2 regions of the Streptomyces sp. NPDC054849 genome follow, and region 2 is predicted to be linked to the other one. Evidence: riboswitches for the same ligand, from Rfam matches in the RefSeq annotation. Region 2 holds a riboswitch; the other holds the start of a gene.
The links. Region 2 has a riboswitch for glycine ahead of gcvP (aminomethyl-transferring glycine dehydrogenase). Riboswitches for the same ligand answer to the same signal wherever they lie in the genome.

Region 1: linked by a shared signal. The riboswitch ahead of gcvT (glycine cleavage system aminomethyltransferase GcvT) and the one ahead of gcvP (aminomethyl-transferring glycine dehydrogenase) in region 2 are both predicted to bind glycine.

What each region holds. Positions count from the first base shown of each region.
Region 1 covers NZ_JBSGZI010000066.1:10,764-18,662, reverse strand. The annotation lists gene ACWGIF_RS25220 (enhanced serine sensitivity protein SseB C-terminal domain-containing protein) at 225-965, opposite strand; gene ACWGIF_RS25215 (enhanced serine sensitivity protein SseB) at 1,022-1,756, opposite strand; gene ACWGIF_RS25210 (AAA family ATPase) at 2,074-2,730, opposite strand; glycine riboswitch at 2,937-3,040, shown strand; gene gcvT (glycine cleavage system aminomethyltransferase GcvT) at 3,212-4,327, shown strand; gene gcvH (glycine cleavage system protein GcvH) at 4,428-4,808, shown strand; gene glyA (serine hydroxymethyltransferase) at 4,824-6,080, shown strand; gene ACWGIF_RS25190 (L-serine ammonia-lyase) at 6,453-7,835, shown strand.
Region 2 covers NZ_JBSGZI010000127.1:4,572-12,470, forward strand. The annotation lists gene ACWGIF_RS34250 (glutamate-cysteine ligase family protein) at 1-529, opposite strand, end outside; gene ACWGIF_RS34255 (hypothetical protein) at 1,023-1,643, shown strand; gene ACWGIF_RS34260 (DUF5999 family protein) at 1,905-2,093, shown strand; gene gcvP (aminomethyl-transferring glycine dehydrogenase) at 2,204-5,089, opposite strand; glycine riboswitch at 5,286-5,384, opposite strand; gene ACWGIF_RS34270 (PRC-barrel domain-containing protein) at 5,498-5,863, shown strand; gene ACWGIF_RS34275 (DNA polymerase IV) at 5,947-7,428, opposite strand; gene ACWGIF_RS34280 (MerR family transcriptional regulator) at 7,472-7,899, opposite strand, start outside.

The DNA of each region.
Region 1 (7,899 bases), on a different contig from region 2:
CACACGGACCGGACATCGCGGCCAACGACCTCAGGACACCGGGATTTTGGCCGGTTATCAGCGCATACGACACAGGCCGCACCGGGAGAACTCCGGTGCGGCCTCGGGACGGGCGTCTCGTGATGTGGACAGGGGGGCGGACGGGGCGGGGCGGCCGGGGGCCGACCGGGACTGAGCGCCCCGGTCCTCCGTACGCCGGCGGCCGGGGCTCGGCGCCCCGGTCCTCAGTAGGCCGGCGCCTGGCCCTCGCGGTCGTAGAAGGGGCGGCTCTGCGCGCGCAGCCACATCGCCACCGGGTCGTGCTCGTCAGCCAGCGCGACCGTGCACACCGGAACGCCCTCGGGGACCACCGCGACCGACTGGCGCATCATCTCCCGTACGGATTCCAGCGCGGGCGCGGAGGCGTCGTAGAGATCGAGGCCGACCGCGAGGTACGGGGACCCGAGCGCCGGCTGCACCCACGCGCGGCGCAGCGACCGTACGGCGGGGGTGCGGTGCGCGTGCTGGGTCAGCAGTCCGTAGAACTGCGGAAGCTCGATGCTGGGCTCGGAGAGCCGCAGCGGGCCCGCCGGCATGCGTTCCAGGCCGGTGGCGATCCGGCGCAGGTCGGCCCAGGGGACGCCGAGGCCGCCGCCCTGGGCGTGCGGGTTGAGCCACAGGCCCCAGCGGTCCGGGTAGAGCGCGCGGGCGATGTCCCGCCCGGTGACCACCTCGTAGCCCCGGTTCCAGCCGCTTGCGGCCAGCTCCTGCGGGGAGGTGACGCAGGGCGCGTATCCGAGGCCCTCGATCTCCATGCCGCCGTACTGGGCGTCCGGGGAGCCCGGCTGCCCCTGCCAGAGCAGCATCCACAGCCGGCCCTCGGAGAGGGCATGCAGGAGTGACTCGTAGCTTTCATAGCGCCCGGGCGTCACCTGGCGCATCATGTGCTCGACCTGCCCGGCCGCGGCCGTGCCTGACGCACTCACCCGGTACCCCTCTTCGTCCGCCCGTCGTCCACGCGTGCCCCTCAGCTTAAGCGGCCCTATGGGAGGTAGAAGGGGCGTACGCGCTCACGAATCCAGTCCGTGACCGGGTCCTGGGCGGCGTCGAGGAGGATCAACTGCACCGGCCACGGCGGCGACACACGCGTCAGGGCCCGTCCGAGAGCCTCCATCGGGGCGCCCCGCATCTCGGGTTCCCATCCCACCAGGCGGACACCGATGAACAGTTCCGGCGCCCCTCCCTCGATGCTGGCGAGGCAGCGGTGAGCGGCGGCGACCACGCCGGTGGCGCGGAACTCCTCGGCCGCGGCGGCCAGGAAATCCACCGGGTCCTCCTGCCAGTCGGGCTCGTAGAGCCGGACGCGGCCACCGGTGGAGGGGCCGTCGAGCGGGGTCCGGCCGGTGCGGCAGAGCTCCGCGACCGCGGGCGGGGGCAGCGGGACGCCGACGGCTCCCTCGGGGTTGAGCGCGATGCCGAGCTGCGGGGGCAGGCCGCGGGCGAATTCGACGGCGGGGGCCACGGCGAAGTCCATGCCGGGGCCGACGCAGGCGAGGAACTGGGTCTCGGAGCTGTAGACGGGGACGTACGCCGCCCCGCCGATGTCCATGGTGGGCAGGTCGAGGCCGGGCGACGCGGGGTCGCCGCCGCCGGGGAGGGGCACCCACACCCGGCTGCGCCCGAGCACCTCAAGGATCCGGGCCCCGGCGTCCTGCTGCCCGAGCGCCGCCCCCAGCACCTGCTCCAGCTCATTCCCCGGCCAGCCGCTGCCCTGCATCCGCCCCTGCCTCTGTCCGATATCCCGCGCCGCTATCCCGCGCGTGTCGCCCCGCAGGCTACCGGCCCCGGTGCGGCGCCGCTCCCGGGGCTCCGCCCCGAAGCCCGTGCCCCCACGCCGGCGGGGCTGGACGGGGCATGTGCAGCCTCGCCGTCGTTCGAGGCGCGGGGGGTCCGGGGCCGGCCCTGCAAGGGCGCCACGCCCCGCCGGGCCGGGCGCCACGCCCCGCCGGGCCGACTGCCCCGCCGCTCGGGCAACGGCGCCGCGCCCCCACGGGCCGGGCTGCCCCGCCGCCGCTCGGCCGCCCGCGGCGGCGGTCAGCCGTGGAAGGCGATGCGGGTCACGGAGGCAGCCGACCGGCGGTCCAGCAGGGTCGCCGACGCGCAGCCCGCGGGAGGGAGGCCCGACTCCGCGCCGCGCAGCAGGCGGCCCACGGCGTGCCGGTGGCGGGCGAAGGCGTACGCCGACACCCGGCGGCCCCGCGCGGCCTGGCCGGAGAGGGCCTCCTCGGGACTGCTGTCCAGCAGGAGAAGGTGCAGCGCCCGGCCCCGCCTTCGCGCGGCCACCGCGAGCAGGCCGCGCACCCAGGTCTGCGTGCCGCAGTCGTGGACGACCACGGAGGCCCCGGAGCGCAGGAGCCGCCACAGCCCCCAGTAGTGCGCGGCGCGCACCAGCGGCCGGTACACCGCGTACGGCAGCGCCCCCGGCATCCGGCGCTCCCAGAGCTCACGGGTGTCCTGGGAGTCGACGGCCCCGCCCTCGGGCGCCGCGCGCGCGATCAGCGTGCTCTTGCCGCCACCGGGCAGGCCGGACACCACGACGATGTCGCCCTCTGCGAAGCCGAGCAGCTGCGGGCCGCAGACCGCCGGTCCGCGCAGGTCGCGTACGAGGCCGAGGCCCGCGTCAGCCGCCCCCCGGCGCTGACGCGCTCCGCGCTGTGTCGGCACCGCGTCCACGGTTCCCGTCGTCGTCACCACTCCGAATCTCCGCACAGTGTTCGCCTCCCCCGAATCGGGTCCGAAGGACCCTTGCCCACTGAGTGTAAAGAGACGGTAATCCGGCAGCCCCGGTTCCGCTCCGACCGCTCGGAGGGCCGTACGAACTTTCGGACCCCCACGCCCGATCACGGACATGGCGTGCAATGATGTGCGCCATCTGGACCAACTGCATACCGGCCGCTTGAATCCGCGCGGGAGAGTCCCGGCACGCCGCAAGGCCGTGCGCGGGCGCCGAAGGAGCAAGAACCTCCCTTGAATCTCTCAGGCCCCGTACCGCGTGGATGAGGCAGATCTGAAAAGCGAGCTGTTCGACAGCTCCACCCAAGGTGCAAACCGGGGTTTCCGGCGATCGGACGATCGGCGGAACTCTCGGCGAACCTCTCAGGTTCCGATGACAGATGGGGAGGAACGTCCTCGTCATGTCATGTCGATGCCCTGGGACCCGGGAGCCACACCCATGAGCACTGCCCCCCGTCTGACCGCCCTCGATGCGCTGCACCGCTCGCTCGGTGCGACCATGACCGATTTCGCGGGCTGGGACATGCCGCTGCGGTACGCCAGCGAGCGCGACGAGCACAACGCCGTACGCACCAAGGCCGGTCTCTTCGACCTGTCCCACATGGGCGAGATCACGCTGACCGGCCCGGAGGCCGTCAAGGCCCTGGACTACGCGCTGGTCGGCAACATCTCCACCGTCGGGGTCGGCCGCGCCCGCTACACGCACATCTGCCAGGAGGACGGCGGGATCGTCGACGACCTGATCGTCTACCGCCTCGGCGAGACCGAGTACATGGTCGTCGCCAACGCCTCCAACGCGCAGGTCGTCCTCGACGCCCTGACCGAGCGGGCCGCCGGCTTCGACACCGAGGTCCGCGACGACCGCGACGCGTACGCGCTGCTCGCGGTGCAGGGCCCGCAGTCCCCCGGCATCCTGGCGTCCCTCACCGACGCCGACCTGGACGGCCTGAAGTACTACGCCGGCCTGCCGGGCACCGTCGCGGGCGTGCCCGCGCTGATCGCACGTACGGGCTACACCGGCGAGGACGGCTTCGAGCTGTTCGTCGCCCCCGAGCACGCCGTGGAGCTGTGGCAGGCGCTGACCAAGGCGGGCGAGGGCGTCGGCCTGGTCCCGGCCGGCCTGTCGTGCCGCGACACCCTGCGCCTGGAAGCGGGCATGCCGCTGTACGGGCACGAGCTGACCACCTCCCTGACCCCCTTCGACGCGGGGCTGGGCCGGGTCGTGAAGTTCGAGAAGGAGGGGGACTTCGTCGGCCGCGCCGCGCTGGAGTCCGCCGCCGAGCGCGCCGCCACCAACCCGCCGCGCAAGCTGGTGGGCCTGATCGCCGAGGGCCGCCGCGTCCCGCGCGCCGGCTTCCCGGTGGTCGCCGGCGGCCAGGTGATCGGCGAGGTCACCTCGGGCGCCCCCTCTCCGACGCTGGGCAGGCCGATCGCGATGGCGTACGTGGACGCGGCGCACGCCGCGCCCGGCACCTCCGGCGTCGGCGTCGACATTCGCGGTACGCATGAGCCGTACGAGGTCGTGGCGCTGCCGTTCTACAAGCGGCAGAAGTAGTTCCGCTCACGACTCCGCCGTACGGGTACCCGTACGGCGCCGTCTCAGTACCCAAGACCACAGTTCGTATCCACTCCCCCGCATCCAGGAGAATCAGGTCATGAGCAACCCCGAGAAGCTGCGTTACACCAAGGAGCACGAGTGGCTGTCGGACGCCGTGGACGGCGTCGCGACGGTCGGCATCACGGAGTTCGCGGCCAACGCGCTCGGTGACGTCGTCTACGCCCAGCTCCCCGAGGTCGGCGACACCGTGACCGAGGGCGAGACCTGCGGCGAGCTGGAGTCGACGAAGTCGGTCAGCGACCTGTACTCCCCCGTCACCGGTGAGATCGTCGAGGCCAACCAGGACGTCGTGGACGACCCGGCGCTCGTGAACACCGCCCCCTTCGAGGGTGGCTGGCTCTTCAAGGTGCGTCTCTCGGAGGAGCCGAAGGACACGCTCTCCTTCGAGGAGTACACCAAGCTCACCGCCGGTAACTGACCCCAGGGGACCCTGATGTCTGTACTGAACACCCCTCTCCACGAGCTCGACCCGGACGTCGCCGCCGCCGTCGACGCCGAACTCGTGCGCCAGCAGTCCACCCTGGAAATGATCGCGTCGGAGAACTTCGCTCCGGTCGCCGTCATGGAGGCCCAGGGTTCGGTCCTGACCAACAAGTACGCCGAGGGCTACCCGGGCCGCCGTTACTACGGTGGCTGCGAGCACGTCGACGTGGTCGAGCAGATCGCGATCGACCGCATCAAGGCGCTGTTCGGCGCCGAGGCCGCGAACGTCCAGCCGCACTCGGGTGCGCAGGCGAACGCCGCCGCGATGTTCGCGCTGCTGAAGCCGGGCGACACGATCATGGGCCTGAACCTGGCCCACGGCGGTCACCTGACCCACGGCATGAAGATCAACTTCTCCGGCAAGCTCTACAACGTGGTCCCGTACCACGTCGACGAGACCGGACAGGTGGACATGGCCGAGGTCGAGCGCCTCGCCAAGGAGTCCAAGCCGCAGCTGATCGTCGCCGGCTGGTCCGCCTACCCGCGCCACCTGGACTTCGCCGCCTTCCGCCGGATCGCGGACGAGGTCGGCGCGTACCTGATGGTCGACATGGCGCACTTCGCGGGCCTGGTCGCCGCGGGTCTGCACCCTAACCCGGTGCCGCACGCCCACGTCGTCACCACCACCACGCACAAGACCCTCGGCGGTCCGCGCGGCGGTGTCATCCTGTCGACGCAGGAGCTGGCCAAGAAGATCAACTCCGCGGTCTTCCCGGGTCAGCAGGGCGGTCCGCTGGAGCACGTGATCGCGGCCAAGGCCGTCTCCTTCAAGATCGCGGCCTCGGAGGACTTCAAGGAGCGCCAGGTGCGCACCCTGGAGGGCGCGAAGATCATCGCCGAGCGCCTGGTGCAGCCGGACGTCACCGAGGTCGGCGTCTCCGTCCTGTCGGGCGGCACCGACGTGCACCTGGTCCTGGTCGACCTGCGCAACTCCGAGCTGGACGGCCAGCAGGCCGAGGACCGGCTCCACGAGATCGGTATCACGGTCAACCGCAACGCCATCCCGAACGACCCGCGGCCTCCGATGGTCACCTCGGGTCTGCGGATCGGTACGCCGGCCCTGGCCACGCGCGGGTTCGGCGCCGAGGAGTTCACCGAGGTCGCCGAGATCATCGCGGCCGCGCTGAAGCCCGCGTACGACGGAGAGGGCCTGAAGGCGCGCGTCTCGGCGCTCGCCGCGAAGTTCCCGCTGTACCCGTCGCTCTAGGCAACGGCTTGGAAGGGCCCGGCCTTGTTCGCGCACAGGGCCGGGCCCTTCTCCTTCTCCGCCTCCGCGCCATCCGGGACACCCGGCCCAGTGGCCCGGGGCCCTGTGGAGGAAAACCGGGGCTGCGCCCCTCTCCATCCCGCTCCTGGTCACCGTCGCCCACAGCGGGAAGACCCCGGCCGCGATCGTCACGGCCGCCGCCCTGGTCGCGGCGCCGGCACCCCGACCGACCCGGCCGCGTAATCCTTCCCACCCCGCTCGGCAGGCAGAACGTTCACCTTGCCGCGTTAAGCTCGTCTGTCGGACAAAACCCGATCAATCCACCTCTCCTGCCCCCTCCCACCCCACGAGCAGACAAGGGAGTCCGCCACCGTGGCCATCTCCGTCTTCGATCTCTTCTCCATCGGCATCGGTCCCTCCTCCTCCCACACGGTCGGTCCGATGCGCGCGGCCCGCATGTTCGTGACGCGGCTGAAGAAGGACGGCGTGCTGGCCCAGACCGCATCCGTCCGGGCCGAGCTCTTCGGCTCCCTCGGCGCGACCGGCCACGGACACGGCACCCCCAAGGCGGTCCTGCTGGGCCTGGAAGGCCACTCCCCCCGCACGGTGAACGTGGAGACGGCGGACGGCGAGGTGGAGCGGATCCGCAAGACCGGCCGCCTGCGGCTGCTGGGCGCGGAGATAGGCGACGTCCACGAGATCGCCTTCGACGAGCCGAACCAGCTGATCCTCCACCGCCGGCGCTCCCTGCCGTACCACGCCAACGGCATGACGCTCTTCGCGTACGACGCCGCGGGAACCCCGCTGCTGGAGAAGACCTACTACTCGGTCGGCGGCGGTTTCGTCGTGGACGAGGACGCGGTCGGCGAGGACCGGATCAAGCTCGACGACACGGTGCTGAAGTACCCGTTCCGCTCCGGCGACGAGATGCTGCGCCTCGCGAACGAGACCGGGCTGTCGATCTCCTCGCTGATGCTGGAGAACGAGAAGGCCTGGCGCACCGAGGACGAGATCCGCGAGGGCCTCCTGGAGATCTGGCGCGTCATGCAGTCCTGCGTCGCGCGCGGCATGTCCCGCGAGGGCATCCTCCCGGGCGGCCTGCGGGTCAAGCGCCGGGCCGCCTCCACGGCGCGCCAGCTGCGCACCGAGGGCGACCCGATGCTGCACCGCAGCGAGTGGGCGACGATCTACGCGATGGCGGTCAACGAGGAGAACGCGGCGGGCGGCCGGGTCGTGACGGCCCCGACCAACGGCGCCGCGGGCGTCCTCCCGGCGGTGCTCCACTACTACATGAACTTCGTGCCGGGCGCGGACGAGGACGGCGTGGTCCGCTTCCTCCTGGCGGCGGGCGCGATCGGCATGCTGTTCAAGGAGAACGCCTCCATCTCCGGCGCCGAGGTCGGCTGCCAGGGCGAGGTGGGCTCCGCCTGCTCGATGGCGGCCGGCGCCCTCGCCGAGGTCCTCGGCGGCACCCCGGAGCAGGTCGAGAACGCAGCCGAGATCGGCATGGAGCACAACCTCGGCCTGACCTGCGACCCCGTGGGCGGCCTGGTCCAGATCCCCTGCATCGAGCGCAACGGCATGGCCGCGGTCAAGGCCGTCACGGCAGCCAGGATGGCGATGCGCGGCGACGGCTCCCACAAGGTCTCCCTCGACAAGGTCATCAAGACCATGAAGGAGACCGGCGCCGACATGAAGGTCAAGTACAAGGAGACGGCCCGCGGCGGCCTCGCGGTCAACGTCATCGAGTGCTGACGCGGTCCCCATGACACGAAGGGCCCGGCACATCCGCCGGGCCCTTCGCCGTTCCCCCGCCGGC
Region 2 (7,899 bases):
TCCAGATCAGCCGCTCGACACCGTCGATGTCGAGCGTGAAGTCCTCGCCGCGCATCATCAGGATCTGCTCATTGAGCAGTGAGTAGCGGTCCACCGCCGAGAGGTTCGCGGTGACCAGGTCGGCGCGGGAGATCGTCGGCAGAATACCGATCATCACCACACCGGCGTCGATCTCCGCAGCCTGCCGGTGGGCATAGCCGAGCCCCGCACTGAGTTCCTCGGCGAGCTGGTCGAATACCCGGCCGCCGAGCCGGTGCGGAAGGACGTTCACCTCCAGATTGAACATTCCCAGCTCCGTCTGGAAATCGGGGCTCGCAATCCGCTCCAGCACCTGGGCATTCATCATTCTCGGCAACCCGTCGGCACCCGCGAGATTCAGCTCGATCTCCAGCCCCATCATGTTCTTCGGGCGATCGAACCTCTTCTCCGCCAGGAGTATCTCCAGTCCCTCCAGACACTCGTGAAGCTTCCTTCGATACCGCTGCCGATCGGACAGGTCGAATCCGCCCGCCACGACCTTCTCCCCCATCGAAGAGTCCCTCCTCAGTGGCCTGGCCCAGGGCATCCAGGCGCGCATGTACGGTCGATGATGCCCCGGCATCGTGATCCATAACGCCGAGGGGGCGTGCGTGGCGAGGAGCGCGCGCCGGTTTGGCCGAAGGGCGCTTCGGCACATTCACCTGGCAAGTCGCGTTGCGCAAATTCCTCTTCGCTTTTGCCCGTTCCGTAAAACCGGCGCTTTCCAGCCGAGCCCCCTTCCGGTAACCTCCGAGGTCAGCGCGGCACGTTCGCGCGCATCCGGCATGAATGCCATGTCAGCGGGACCGGTAAGCACCTTGTCGGCAATAGGCCGGACAGCTAGCCGAAACACTGCGTGAACACATGTCGTATAAACTCCGCGCACGAGGCAGAGAGTTGGCGCGCGGCCATTGCCCCTCGGCCCCCCTCTGGCCCCAGAATGCGACAACGCCGTCCGCACCTGCCCCCGTTCCACAGGTCTCCCAAGTGAGAGGCGACCCACCATGCCGCTGCATGTCCCTCCGGCTCCCGCGCCCGCCCTGCGCAGCGTCCTCGCGGCACTCGGTTCCCCCACCGCCGTCCACGAGGCGCACACTCCGGCCCTGCGCACGGTCCAGGGGCCGCTGACCGCCGAGCTCGCCCTTCCGGTCCACGTCCTCGACCGGCTCGACATGTCGGGTCTCACGGCCGGGGGCAGGCCGCCCCGTACGCGGCTGACCGGCTGGCGGTTCCTGATCCGCAGCGGGGACCGCCACGTCGCCGCGGCCGACACCCGGCTGACCCCGGACGGCTGGGCCTTCTCCCATTTCTTCGAGGGGCCCTACATCGCCGCCACCGAGCGCGCCCTGCGCCAGGCGGAGTCCCTGGGCACGAGCTACCAGCCGCGGCTGCTGTCCGTACCGGAGCTGTACATGCTGACCCTGTGGCTGCACGGTGCGGTGGGAGCCGACCCTTCCGCCGGCCTGCCCGCCGGCGAGGACCTGCTGGTGCCACTGGCCCCGGCGCCGCCCGGCATCGCCGCGTACCGGCCGCATCCGGTCTCCGAGCTGCTGCCCGTGCTCACTCACCGGCTGACCCCCGCTGCGGCCCCGGCCCCTCCTTCACTGGCCGCGCCCGCCGCCTGACCCGATTCACCCATCCGGCCTAGTCCCTTGGGGCCATCCGCGAACCATCCGAAATGACAGGGGAGTTGGCCTGAACCGCCCGCACGAGTGATGCGTCCTCAATCTGTGAGGACAGCTGCCGGGAAATACCTGCGAAGCGGCTGTCGTGGGGGAAGACTGAGGACACGCTCCCCGCGGGTGCGGGGATGACCCAGGGGGACGGCCATGAATCACGCATCGAGCCGTAGCACGCAGACCACACCGCAGCGAAAGAACGCATCCATGTGCCAGCACCAGCCAGCCTGCCCGTCAGCCGAATCCGCCGACCGGGAGGCCGCGCGCCCTGTGGCCAACCACCCGGAACAGGGCTGGAGCCTGCTGTGCAATGGCGTCCTGCTCTTCGAGGACACCGGTGAGCTGCTGCCGGACGGCCAGATCATCGCCCCGCACCGCCCGCTCGCGGCGGCGTAGGCGACGAAGAGACCCGACCGACGGCGGCCACGAGGAAGGGGCCGGTCCGGGAGACTCTCCCGACCGGCCCCTTGCTCATGTCATACGACGCTCATCCGTCGCTGGACGGCTCAGTTGTCGTACTCGTCCAGCGGCGGGCAGGAGCACACGAGGTTGCGGTCGCCGAACGCACCGTCGATGCGGCGCACCGGCGGCCAGTACTTCTCTGCGGCCGTGACCCCGCCCGGGAAGACGGCCTCGTCCCGGGTGTACGGGTGGTTCCACTCGCCGCCCAGAGCCGCCGCGGTGTGCGGGGAGTTCGCCAGCGGGTTGTCGTCCACCGGCCACTCGCCGCCCGCGACCCGCTCGATCTCGCCGCGGATCGCGATCATCGCGTCGCAGAAGCGGTCGATCTCGGCGAGGTCCTCGGACTCCGTCGGCTCGATCATCAGCGTGCCGGCGACCGGGAAGGACATCGTCGGCGCGTGGAAGCCGTAGTCGATCAGACGCTTGGCGATGTCGTCCACGCTCACACCCGTGGCCTTCGACAGCGGGCGCAGGTCGATGATGCACTCGTGCGCGACCAGATTGCCCGGGCCCGTGTAGAGCACCGGGTAGTGCGGCTCAAGGCGCTTGGCGATGTAGTTCGCGCCGAGCACCGCCACCTGGGTGGCGCGCTTGAGGCCCTCGCCGCCCATGAGGCGCACGTACGACCAGGAGATCGGCAGGATGCCGGCCGAGCCCCACGGTGCGGCCGAGATCGGGCCGACGCCCGTCTCCGGCCCCGCGGTCGGCTGGAGCGGGTGGTTCGGCAGGTACGGGGCCAGGTGCGCCCGGACACCGACCGGGCCGACGCCCGGACCGCCGCCGCCGTGCGGGATACAGAAGGTCTTGTGCAGGTTCAGGTGCGAGACGTCGCCGCCGAAGTGACCCGGCTTGGCGAGGCCGACCAGGGCGTTCAGGTTGGCGCCGTCGACGTAGACCTGGCCGCCGGCCTCGTGCACCTGGGCGCAGATGTCGGCGACGTGCTCCTCGAACACACCGTGCGTGGACGGGTAGGTGATCATCAGCACGGCGAGCTCGTCGCGGTGCTGCTCGATCTTGGCGCGCAGGTCGTCCGCGTCCACCTCGCCGTCGTCGGCGGTCTTGACGACGACGACCTTCATGCCGGCCATCACGGCGCTCGCGGCGTTGGTGCCGTGCGCGGAGGACGGGATGAGGCAGATGGTGCGCTGCTCGTCGCCGTTCGCGCGGTGGTAGGCGCGGACGGCCAGCAGACCGGCGAGCTCACCCTGGGAGCCGGCGTTCGGCTGGATGGAGACCTTGTCGTAGCCGGTGACCTCGCAGAGACGTTCCTCCAGCTCGTTGATGAGCGTGAGGTAGCCCTCGGCCTGCTCCACGGGGGCGAAGGGGTGCAGCTGGCCGAACTCGGGCCTGGTCACCGGCTCCATCTCGGTGGTCGCGTTGAGCTTCATGGTGCAGGAGCCCAGCGGGATCATGCCGCGGTCCAGCGCGTAGTCCTTGTCCGACAGCTTGCGCAGGTAGCGCAGCATCGCGGTCTCGGAGCGGTGCTGGTGGAAGACCGGGTGCGTCAGGTACTCGTCCGAGCGCAGCAGGCCCTCGGGCAGGGTCTCGTCCGTGGTCGCGTCGAGCGCCTCGATGTCGGCGGTGACACCGAAGGCGGCCCAGACGGCCTCGATGTCGGCGCGCAGGGTGGTCTCGTCGCAGGCGACGGAGACGAGGTCGGCGTCGACCCGGTACAGGTTGACCCCTCCCTCGCGGGCGGCGGCGACGACCTCGGCGGCACGGCCCGGAACACGGGCGGTGACGGTGTCGAAGTACGAGCCGTGCACGATCTCGACCCCGCCGGCCGTCAGGCCCGCGGCGAGCAGGGCCGCGTAGCGGTGGGTCCGGCGGGCGATCGTCCGCAGGCCGTCCGGACCGTGGTAGACGGCGTACATGCCGGCCATGACGGCGAGCAGCACCTGCGCGGTGCAGATGTTACTGGTGGCCTTCTCGCGGCGGATGTGCTGCTCGCGGGTCTGCAGGGCCAGGCGGTACGCCTTGTTGCCGTCCGCGTCCACCGAGACGCCGACGAGGCGGCCGGGCAGCGAGCGGGCGTGCTTGTCCTGGACGGCCATGTAGCCGGCGTGCGGTCCGCCGAAGCCCATCGGGACACCGAAGCGCTGGGTGGTGCCGACGGCGATGTCCGCGCCCAGCGCACCCGGCGAGGTAAGCAGGGTCAGCGCGAGCAGGTCCGCGGACACGGCGACGATCGCGCCGAGCTCGTGGGCCTGGTCGATGACGGGCTTGATGTCGCGGACGGCGCCCGAGGCACCCGGGTACTGGACCAGCACGCCGTAGACACCACGCTCGGCGATCTCGGCGGGGATGCCGGCGGACAGGTCGGCGACGACGACCTCGATGCCGATCGGCTCGGCGCGTGTCTCGATGACCGCGATGGTCTGCGGCAGCGCGTCGGCGTCCACGAGGAAGACGTTGCCCTTGGCCTTGCCCACGCGGCGGGCCAGCGTCATGGCCTCGGCGGCCGCGGTGCCCTCGTCGAGCAGCGAGGCGCCCGAGGTCGGCAGGCCGGTGAGGTCGGCGACGACGGTCTGGAAGTTCAGGAGGGCCTCCAGGCGGCCCTGCGAGATCTCCGGCTGGTACGGCGTGTACGCCGTGTACCAGGCCGGGTTCTCCATGACGTTGCGGAGGATGACGGGCGGCGTGAAGGTCCCGTAGTAGCCGAGACCGATCATGGAGGAGAGGACCTGGTTGCGGTCGGCGAGCGAGCGCAGCTCGGCCAGCACCTCGGCCTCGGTGCGCGCCTCGGGCAGGTTCAGCGCCTCGGCGGTCTTGATCACATCCGGGACCGCGGCGGCGGTCAGTTCGTCCAGGGAGCCGTAGCCCACATGGGCGAGCATCTTCGCCTGCGCCTCGGCATCAGGGCCGATGTGGCGCTGTTCGAAGGGGATGCCTCGCTCCAGCTGGGAGAGCGGAATGCGGTTGGCGGTCATGTACGGAGGCCTCCTGGTCGTATGACCTGCGAGGGGCACCACGGCGCGGGCACCCGGACGGCCTCCCCCTCTGTCATCTCAACCTGAGAGTTTCACCGGAGTCAGGGGGTTCGCCCGAGAGCTCCGGCTTTCACCGTCGGTGAGGAGAGGAACCGGCACTACGCGCCCGGTACCCGCCCCTGCTTTCCAGAGTGGCCTCGTCCGTGCGGTACGTATGCCTGAGAGATTCCGGGGAGGATTTGCTCCTTCGGCGCCTCCGTCTTGCTCACTCGGAGGACTCTCCCGCACAGGGTCGACAGCCGTCACCCAGCCTACCAGCGAGGATCCGGGCCCTCCCCCGAGTGGCCCCCGCTGCTGAAATGCACTTCTGTAGTCATTACGGAGGAGTTGCGACCAATTGGAGGGACCGTGCAGACCGACATCGATCCGCGCAGCCTGATCGGCCGCAAGGCGTTCGACCGCAACGGCACCAAGATCGGCACCATCGACGAGGTCTACCTCGACGATGCCACGGGCGTTCCGGAATGGGCGGCCGTCCGTACGGGCATGTTCAGCCGGGACGCCTTCGTCCCGCTGGAGCCGAGCGAGATGGTGGGCGACACCCTGCGGGTGCCCTTCGACCGCTCCCTCATCAGGGACGCCCCGGACTTCGGAGTCGGCCGCCACCTCTCCCCGGAACAGGAGCTGCAGCTCTACCACCACTACGGCCTGGACACGACCCTGCCGAGCGAGTTCCGCCACGACTTCGGACACCTGGCGGGAGACGAGGGCTGATCGTCGGGCGGCGGAGGACCCAGCTGCCGGGCTTCCGGACTCCCGGATGCTGCAGATCAGGCCTTGCGGATCGGGCCTTCGGCTCAGGCCCGGTCGGCGGCACCCGGTTCTGCGTCCCCCACCAGCGGCAGCGGATCGGACGGCTCCAGCTCGGGGTCGTCCACCCGGAAGGTCCGCACCCGGCCGGGCTCCGATCCGGGCTGTTCGAACCGTACGGTCACCCTCCCGACGCCGCTGCCCTGCACCCATCCGGGCCCGTACAGGGCGTGCCGTACGTCGCTCCCGGCCGCCCACCGCCGCTCCGGTGCCGGCTCCGGAGCGGCGGACGGATCCCCACCCTCCTGGGGCCCTGAGGCCCCTGCGGCACCTGCAGCCCCTGCGGCCCCTGGGGCACCGCCAGAGGCCGCCTCCGACTCGGTCACGCCCCCCGTGCCGTCCGCACCGCCTCCACCGCCCCTGTCCGTCGCACCGGCGGCCGCATCCGGCTCGGCGGCGAGCACCTGCGCGAACAGGTCCTCCTGGGTGTAGTCCGCCAGCCCGGTCACCCCCACCCCCAGCAGTCGCACGCCGCCCGTGGTGTCCACCCCTTCCAGCAGCCTCGCCGCCGCCTCCCGCACCACTCCGGGGTCGTCCGTGGGCCCCCGCAGCGTCTCGGACCGCGTCAGCGTGGAGAAGTCGTACCGCCGCACCTTGAGCACGATCGTGCGCCCCGAGTGCCCCGACCCCTTGAGCCGCTGGACACACCGGTCGGCGAGCCTCTGCACCTCGTTCCGGATCCGTACCCGGTCGTGCAGATCCACGTCGAAGGTGTCCTCGACCGATACGGACTTCGCGTCCCGCTCCGCGACCACCGGCCGGTCGTCCAGCCCCAGCGCCATCCGGTACAGGCCCGTACCGTGCGCGCGGCCGACCATCCGGACCAGCTCGTCGTCCCCGGCCTCCACCAGCTCGCCCACCGTGGTGATGCCGGCGCGCCGCAGGTGCTCGCCGGTGGCCGGCCCCACCCCGGGCAGGGTCCGTACCGACATCGGCGCGAGCAGTTCCCGCTCCGTCCCCGGCTCGATCAACAGCAGCCCGGCGGGCTTGGCCTCCTCGGAGGCCACCTTGGCCAGCATCTTCGACCCGGCCAGTCCCACCGAGCCGCTGAGCCCCGTGGCGGCCCTGATGTCCGCCCGCAGCCGCTCCCCCGTCGCCCGGGCGGTCGGCGCGTCGAAGGCGACCCCGCCGGCCTCCAGATCCACGAACGCCTCGTCCAGGCTGAGCGGCTCCACCAGCGGCGACAGCTCCCGCAGCATGGCCATCACCACGTCACTGACCTGTCGGTAGAGGCTGAAGCGCGGGATCAGACAGGCGCCGTTCGGGCAGAGCCGCCGCGCCTGCGCCATCGGCATGGCCGAGTGCACCCCGAACCGCCTGGCCTCGTACGACGCCGTGGCGACGACCCCGCGCGGCCCCAGCCCGCCGACGATGACGGCCTTCCCCCGCAGGCTGGGCTTCGACGCCTGTTCGACGGAGGCGTAGAAGGCATCCATGTCCAGATGCAGGATGGTCGGCGCGGCTCTCACAGCCCCGATGCTGCCCTACGGCACTGACATTTCCGGGGCCGGATCAGACGGCGCGGTTGCGCCGGGCCGCCAGCTCGTCCGTCGGGTTGTGTCTGACCAGGGTCTCGCCGGTGTCCACGCGCTCCCCGTGCAGCTGCGACAGCGCGCTCTCCACATCGCGCCACGCCACGCCCACGGCGATGCCGAAGACGCCCTGCCCGCCCTGGAGCAGACTCACGACCTGATCCGGCGAGGTGCACTCGTACACGGTGGCGCCGTCGCTCATCAGCGTCATGCGCTCGAGATCCGAGAACTCGCGGTCATGCAGGTGCTGCACGGCCGTACGGATGTTCTGCAGCGCCACCCCGGTGTCCAGGAAACGCTTGACGATCTTGAGGACGACGACGTCGCGGAAGCTGTAGAGCCGCTGCGTGCCCGAGCCGTACGCCGCACGCACACTGGGCTCGACCAGCCCGGTGCGCGCCCAGTAGT